Regions from separate parts of the Allobosea sp. RAF48 genome, predicted to be linked through region 1. Evidence: riboswitches for the same ligand, from Rfam matches in the RefSeq annotation. Region 1 holds a riboswitch; the other holds the start of a gene.
The links. Region 1 has a riboswitch for thiamine pyrophosphate ahead of thiC (phosphomethylpyrimidine synthase ThiC). Riboswitches for the same ligand answer to the same signal wherever they lie in the genome.
Positions count from the first base shown of each region.

Region 2: another riboswitch for thiamine pyrophosphate. It lies ahead of thiO (glycine oxidase ThiO); the one in region 1 lies ahead of thiC (phosphomethylpyrimidine synthase ThiC).

Region 1 is NZ_JBFRDZ010000012.1:757-4,224, reverse strand. Features, by position in the region: gene thiC (phosphomethylpyrimidine synthase ThiC) at 1-1,518, opposite strand, end outside; TPP riboswitch at 1,598-1,702, opposite strand; gene AB4Z10_RS19960 (hypothetical protein) at 1,772-1,969, opposite strand; gene AB4Z10_RS19955 (hypothetical protein) at 2,014-2,298, opposite strand; gene AB4Z10_RS19950 (OmpA family protein) at 2,410-3,468, opposite strand, start outside.
Region 2 is NZ_JBFRDZ010000001.1:142,925-146,392, forward strand. Features, by position in the region: gene AB4Z10_RS00705 (thiazole synthase) at 1-766, opposite strand, end outside; gene thiS (sulfur carrier protein ThiS) at 768-965, opposite strand; gene thiO (glycine oxidase ThiO) at 949-1,944, opposite strand; TPP riboswitch at 2,022-2,123, opposite strand; tRNA gene AB4Z10_RS00720 (tRNA-Ser) at 2,321-2,411, shown strand; gene AB4Z10_RS00725 (hypothetical protein) at 2,977-3,468, shown strand, end outside.

The sequences.
Region 1 (3,468 bases):
GGCCGCGATCCGATAGGTGATGACGCCGGTCTTGACGTCGTCGCGGTTCGGCAGCCCGAGATGCTCCTTCGGCGTGACGTAGCAGAGCATGGCGCAGCCATACCAGCCGATCATCGCAGCCCCGATGCCGGAGGTGATGTGGTCATAGCCCGGCGCGATGTCGGTGGTCAGCGGTCCGAGCGTGTAGAACGGCGCCTCGCCGCATTCGCGCAGCTGCTTGTCCATGTTCTCCTTGATCTTGTGCATCGGCACATGGCCGGGGCCCTCGATCATCACCTGGCAGCCCTTGTCCCAGGCGACCTTGGTCAGCTCGCCGAGCGTCTCGAGTTCTGCGAACTGAGCCCGGTCGTTGGCGTCGGCGATCGAGCCGGGGCGCAGGCCGTCGCCGAGCGAGAACGAGACGTCATATTTGCGCATGATCTCGCAGATCTCGTCGAAGCGCTCGTAGAGGAAGCTCTCGCGGTGATGCGCCAGGCACCAGCGCGCCATGATCGAGCCGCCGCGCGAGACGATGCCGGTGACGCGGTTGGCGGTCAGCGGGACGTAAGGAAGCCGCACGCCGGCATGGATGGTGAAATAGTCGACGCCCTGCTCGGCCTGCTCGATCAGCGTGTCCTTGAACACCTCCCAATCGAGCTTGATCGGATCGCCGCCGACCTTCTCCAACGCCTGATAGATCGGCACGGTGCCGATCGGCACCGGCGAATTGCGCAGGATCCAGGAGCGGATGTTGTGGATGTTGCGGCCGGTGGAGAGGTCCATCACCGTGTCGGCGCCCCAGCGGATCGCCCAGACCAGCTTCTCGACCTCCTCGGCCGCGCCGGAGGTGACGGCGGAGTTGCCGATATTGGCGTTGATCTTGACCAGGAAGTTGCGGCCGATCGCCATCGGCTCCAGCTCGGGGTGGTTGATGTTGGCCGGGATGATCGCGCGCCCGCGGGCGATCTCGTCGCGGACGAATTCGGGCGTCACGAATTCCGGCACGCTGGCACCGAAGCTCTCGCCATCGGCATGCCGCTCCCGCGCGCCTTCCAGCATGGCGGCACGACCGAGATTCTCGCGATGGGCGACATAGATCATCTCGGGCGTGATGATGCCCGCCTTCGCGAACTCGTACTGCGTCGTCATCTGGCCCGGCTTCGCCTCGAGGATCGGGCGCTGCGCCGGGCAGGCGGGCACGAGCTGCGCTTCGCTGATATGGCCGTTGTCGGCAGCGGTGACGGCCCGGCCGGGCACGGTCTGGAAGCCGCGGGCATCGAGCCAGGCCCGGCGCGGCTGCGTCAGCCCGGCGTTGAGGTCGATTTTCGCCTCGGTCTCGGTATAGGGGCCGGAGGGATCATAGATGCGCACCGGCGGCTCGGCATCGGTGGTCAGCACGACCTCGCGGAACGGCACGCGCATTTCGGGATGTTCGGGGGCTGCGACATAAATCTTGCGCGAGCCGATGATCGGGCCGGTCGTCACGCTTTGCGGCGCGGTTTTGACGCTGTTCTTCTGGGGTTTGATATGGGCATTCATGGGGATCTCCTCCTTGGTACAGGTCAGGAGATCCGGCGTCGAAGCGGTTCAGTCGCTGTCTGCGGGCAAGGCTTTGCGCCCTGCGATCGCGTTCCAGTCCCTCCGCCGGTATGACCCGGATCAGGTTCGACGGGTTCGGCTTCGGAAGCCATCTCAGCCCTTGCGGGCACCCCTCGGAACGGTACGGAGGTTAGGCGCTGCGAGGCCGCTTGGCAACGGGTGATGCGGCAGACGATCAGAAGGCGGGAATTCTTCAGGCGGAGCGGTCGACAAGGGCGCCCTGCCCGGCCGGGAGCATCGCCTTGCTCTGGTCGACGCTCTGCTGGAGCATGGTGACGAGGCTATGATCGGCCTGCGCGTTCTGTTTGATCATCTCGGCGGACAGCGCCTGCTGCGTCGAGGCGGCCTGCATCGTGACGATGCTGCGGGCAAGGGAGACGGCGTCGCTCATGCCGGCGACGCTAATGCGCCCGCCTTGCCAAATCCTGAACGGCCTCAGGGCCTGATGATCGACGGCACCGCACGCGGCATCGGCAGGTCGCGACCGGGCTGCGGCGGGCCAGCCTGTGCTCCGTCATCGCGCTGTTCACGCCTGTCGGCGCGCGGCGGCGCGGCCCGTTCGCCGGCCGGCGGCCGCACGGCCCCATCTGCCCGGGGCCTCACCGGCACGCCAGGAGCACGCTGTTTCACGGCGGGAGGAACATTCTGAGCCGATGCCGGAAACGGCGCGAAGTAACCCGCGAGCATCAGGCCTGCCATCGCCAGAGCGGACATCTTCATGGCTGCATCTCCCATCGGCTCTCCCTGCGGAAGAGGAACCGCCACGGGCGTGCGGGGGTTCCTCGCGCGCCGCAAAGAACGGGGCTGCCCATGGAGCAGCCCCGTGCGGGATCAGCGGTTCTGACCGGTCAGCAGCGGCGTGATGCGCCGCAGCGTCACGCGCCGATTCTCGCGCGCGGCGTCCTGGGTCTGAACCTTCAGATACTGCTCGCCATAGCCCTGGGTGGTCAGGTTTTCAGGCGGGATCTGGAAGTCGCGCGTCAGGATCTCGGCGACCGACTGGGCCCGGCGATCCGAGAGCGAGAGATTGTCGACATCGGAGCCGACGGCATCGGTATGCCCCTCGACGAGGAAGACCTCGTTCGGCGAGCTCTGCAGGGCCCGCCGGACCGAATCCGCGATCACGGCCAGACGCTGACCCTGGTCCGGCGAAACCTGCCAGGAACCGGTGTCGAAGTTGATCGTATCGATATCGACGCTGCGCATGCGGGCACGCAGATCCGGCGAGTAGCGGACCTCGTCGAGCGTGTAGCGGCGCGGGATCGCGGCGATCGGCGGCGCCATGATCGTCTCGTAGATCAGTGCCTCGTCGGCCTGGTCGGCATCGACGATATAGCGCTCGCGGGGGATCGGCAGCGGCGGCGGCGGCAGCACGACGACATCATCGGCGAAGCGCCCGGGACGGTCACGCAAGGTGTTGTCGATGATCACCACCTCACGGTCGTCGCGATCGATGCGGATACGGCGGATCAGGCGGCCCTCCTCATCGGTGACGGTGACGATACGCGTGCCGTCGGGACGCTCGAACACGGTCCGCATCTCGCCGTCGCGGCGCTCGGAGCGGCCTTGCCAGCCGAGATCGCGGAAGCGCTGGTCCTCGTCGCGGCGGATGATGGCGCGTCCATCGTCGTCGCGGATGATGGTGCGGCCAGGCTCGCGGATGACGGTGACATCACCTTCGCGCCGTTCCTCGCGCCGCGCCCGGATATCGTCGAAGCGCTGCGCTCCCTGAACGGCCATGATGCCGCCGATCGCGCCGACCCCGAGACCGATCGCCCCGGCCACACCCGGCGAGATTCCGCCGCGACGGCCTTCGCGCTGTGGCGGCTGAGTGGGGAAGACGCCGCCGGCCGGCGGCTGCGCCGGCGCCATGCCGGGCTGGGTCGGTGC
Region 2 (3,468 bases), on a different contig from region 1:
CCAGGAAGGCTTTGCCCATGACGGGGGTGGAGGGAGCGGCCATGTCGCGCGCCTCGATCGGCTGCGCGGCGAAGGCCTGGCGGCCGGCGCGGATGGCGAGCGCGAAGGCCTCCGCCATCGCCGCGGGGTCGCCCGCCTTGGCGACGGCGGTATTGAGCAGGATGCCGTCATAGCCCATCTCCATCGCCTGTGCGGCATGGGAAGGCAGGCCGATACCGGCATCGACGACGAGCGGAATGTCAGGGAAATGCTGACGCATGCTGCGCAGGCCATAGGGGTTGTTGAGCCCCCTGCCCGAGCCGATCGGTGCGCCCCAGGGCATCAGCACCTCGCAGCCGGCATCGAGCAGCCGCCCGCCGACGACGAGATCCTCCGTGGTGTAGGGAAAGACCTTGAAGCCGTCATCGGCGAGGATGCGGGCGGCCTCGACCAACGCGATCACATCCGGCTGCAGCGTGTCGTCCTCGCCGATCACCTCGAGCTTGATCCAGTCGGTGCCGAAGACCTCGCGCGCCATCTGTGCGGTGGTCACCGCTTCCTTGACGGTGTGACAGCCCGCCGTGTTCGGCAGAACCTTGACGCCGAGCTCGCGGATCAGCGCCCAGAACGCCTGCCCGGCGCCGCCGGCCGATTCCCGCCGCAGCGAGACGGTGACGACCTCGGCGCCCGAGCGCTTCACCGCCTCGGCCAGGATCGCGGGAGACGGATACTGCGCTGTACCGAGGAAAAGCGGATTCTGCGGCTCGAAACCATAGAAGGACGCCATCTCAGCCTCCCTGCATCGGCGCGACGACCTCGATGCGGTCGCCATCGTTCAAAGGCATCTCGGCCCGCTTGCGCGCCGGCACGAACTCGCCGTTCACCGCCGTCGCGACGATGCGGCCGCCATAGCCGAGCTCGGCCAGCGCCTCCGCCAGCGTCTTCGCGGCGATTTCCTGCGGCGCGCCGTTAAGCAGCAAGGTCATGCAGCATCTCCGGTCTGGATTGCGGATTGGACACGGCTTCCGCCGCCATCCACGCCATCGCGGGGCTGAGCAGGAAACCGTGGCGGTAGAGTCCGTTGACGTGGATCACCCGCCCGCGGCGTGTCAGCCGCGGCAGGTTGTCGGGAAAGGCCGGGCGGGCATCGGTACCGATCTCGACCACCTCCGCCTCGCCGAAGGCTGGATGCAGCGCATAGGCCGCGCCGAGCAGCTCCAGCATGGCGCGGGCCGAGATGCGGCTGCGCTCCCCGCTCTCGATCATCGTCGCACCGACCATGAAGAGCCCGTCGGCACGCGGCACGATGTAAAGCGGGATACGCGGGTGCAGCAGACGAACCGGCCGCGACAGGCTGATATCGTCGCTCCGGAGCAGCAGCATCTCACCCTTGACGCCGCGCAGTTCCGGCAGGACATCGCGCGCAGCCAGCCCGCGGCAGTCGAGGACGATATCGGCATCGAGATCGGCCGGTTCGACCGCACTGTCGAAATGGATGACGGCGCCGTTCGCGACCAGCCGCTCGCCCAGAGCGGCGATCGCCTGTCGGGGATCGAGATGCGCCTCCCCAGAGAAGAACAGACCGCGCGAGAATCGCCCGGCGAGATCGGTCTCCAGCCCGGCGATGGCCTCGCCGTCGATATCCTCGAAATGGCTGGTTCGCTGGCCGAAGCGGCGCAGCTCCGACCGATCCCGGCTTGGCGCGACGACGAGCGTGCCCTTGCGGACGACGCCGCCGGCATGACGCTCCCACCAGTCGGCTGCCTGCTGCCCTAGCCGGATCACCGGCTCCTCGGCGCTCTCGCCCTCGCACCAGGGCGCGAGCATGCCGCCAGCATACCAGGAGCAGGCCTCGGCCCCGACGCGCGGGCCGCGTTCATGCACGGTGACGTCAGCGCCGCGCGCCAGCAGTTCGGTGGCGCAGGCGAGACCGACGACGCCGGCGCCGACCACCGCGACTGTCAGGCCTGACTGAGGACGTTCTGCCGTCATGCTTTCCCTGCTCCCGGGAAGGCAGCGGCCTGAGGCGCGAGCAACTTGTCTGCGAGCCGAAGACCGTTCCCTTCGCCGGCATTACCCGGATCAGGTGCGATGGGTTGGCGCAGGCCACGCCTCTCAGCCTTTCGGCACCCCAACGGACAACAGCAATTTAGTGGCAGCGCCGCCGGGGAGCAAGCCAGGCCGGCGCAGGGCTCCGTTGCGGCGGCCTCTTACCTCTCGAGCACTCCCTTCACACGGGAGTGGTCGAGCGCCGCGTTCGCGCGAATACACAGGTCGTACGAAGGAAGTTATCGGCGAGGCTTGTCAAAGGCCTCTGCAATCAGGCATAGAGCCTCTCGCCGGAGACGTGGCCGAGAGGCTGAAGGCACTCGTTTGCTAAATGAGCATACCCCACAAGGGTATCGAGGGTTCGAATCCCTCCGTCTCCGCCACTTCTATCTGCACTAAGCAGATGATTTAATTGAGAAATAGGGGACCGGAAGTTGCGGATACCCCAACACTCGCTCTCGCTCGCAAGTCACGTGGGTGGCGCGAGGCGCGATCATTCATTGAGCAATGCGCTCCGGTTCGCGCCATAAGCAGACTCTGGCTGCCGCCCCGAACCAGACATTCACAGGTTTGCCTTCGTGGTCTGGTGGCGCCCCAAGTGAGACATTCGCCACGAGGCGCCTGACAAGCGGGGGCGGCCGCTTGCCGACGTCTGAGATGTCCGCTTACGGGCGATTCACTTCGGCAACGTCCCGCTTCCGGGCCTGGCCAATCATGCCAAAGGCGGTTGAATTCCAGACGCATTGGCGAAGCAGAAGTAGATCTGTTGCCGCAGCGGGCGAGCGTCGGCGAGCTGCGGATTGCTTCGACCAGCGGCTGTCGCCGGAGATGCAGCGTCGTGACCCGCGCCTTGGCGCGAACGTCGATCGACTTGTATGTCCGGCCGAAAATCCCATACTAGGCTATAATATTTAGTATTCGAGCGTGTGTCCTCGCGGGAAGAGTATCATGCGAGCGCGGAGTATCCTGGGTTCCTCACCGGTTGCTTCGGCCGCAGACACACCGTGCGAAACGGGGACCGCCGGCATTCCCCAAGCTGAAAGCGTCAGGGCTCAGCTTGGTCGCATCCTGAAAAGCCCGGATTTCGATGCGACGGAGCGGTCGCGGAAATTTCTGGACTATGTTGTCGAGGAGGCTATCGCGGGCCGCGCCGACCGCATTAAGGCGTATGCGATCGCGGTCGAGGTCTTCGGGCGGGATGCCTTGTTCGACGCGCACTCCGACCCGGTCGTCCGCATTGAGGCTGGGCATCTTCGGCGCGCGTTGAAACTCTTCTATGTCACCGCCGGGGTTTCGGATGAGATCGTCATATCGATCCCGAAAGGCAGCTATGTCCCCAAATTCGACGTGCGGCCATCGTCGACGGGCCCCGTCCCGGTGGTCAGGCGGGGTCGTTGGCCGCGCGCGCTCCCCGTCGGGATCGCGTGCCTGGTGGCACTT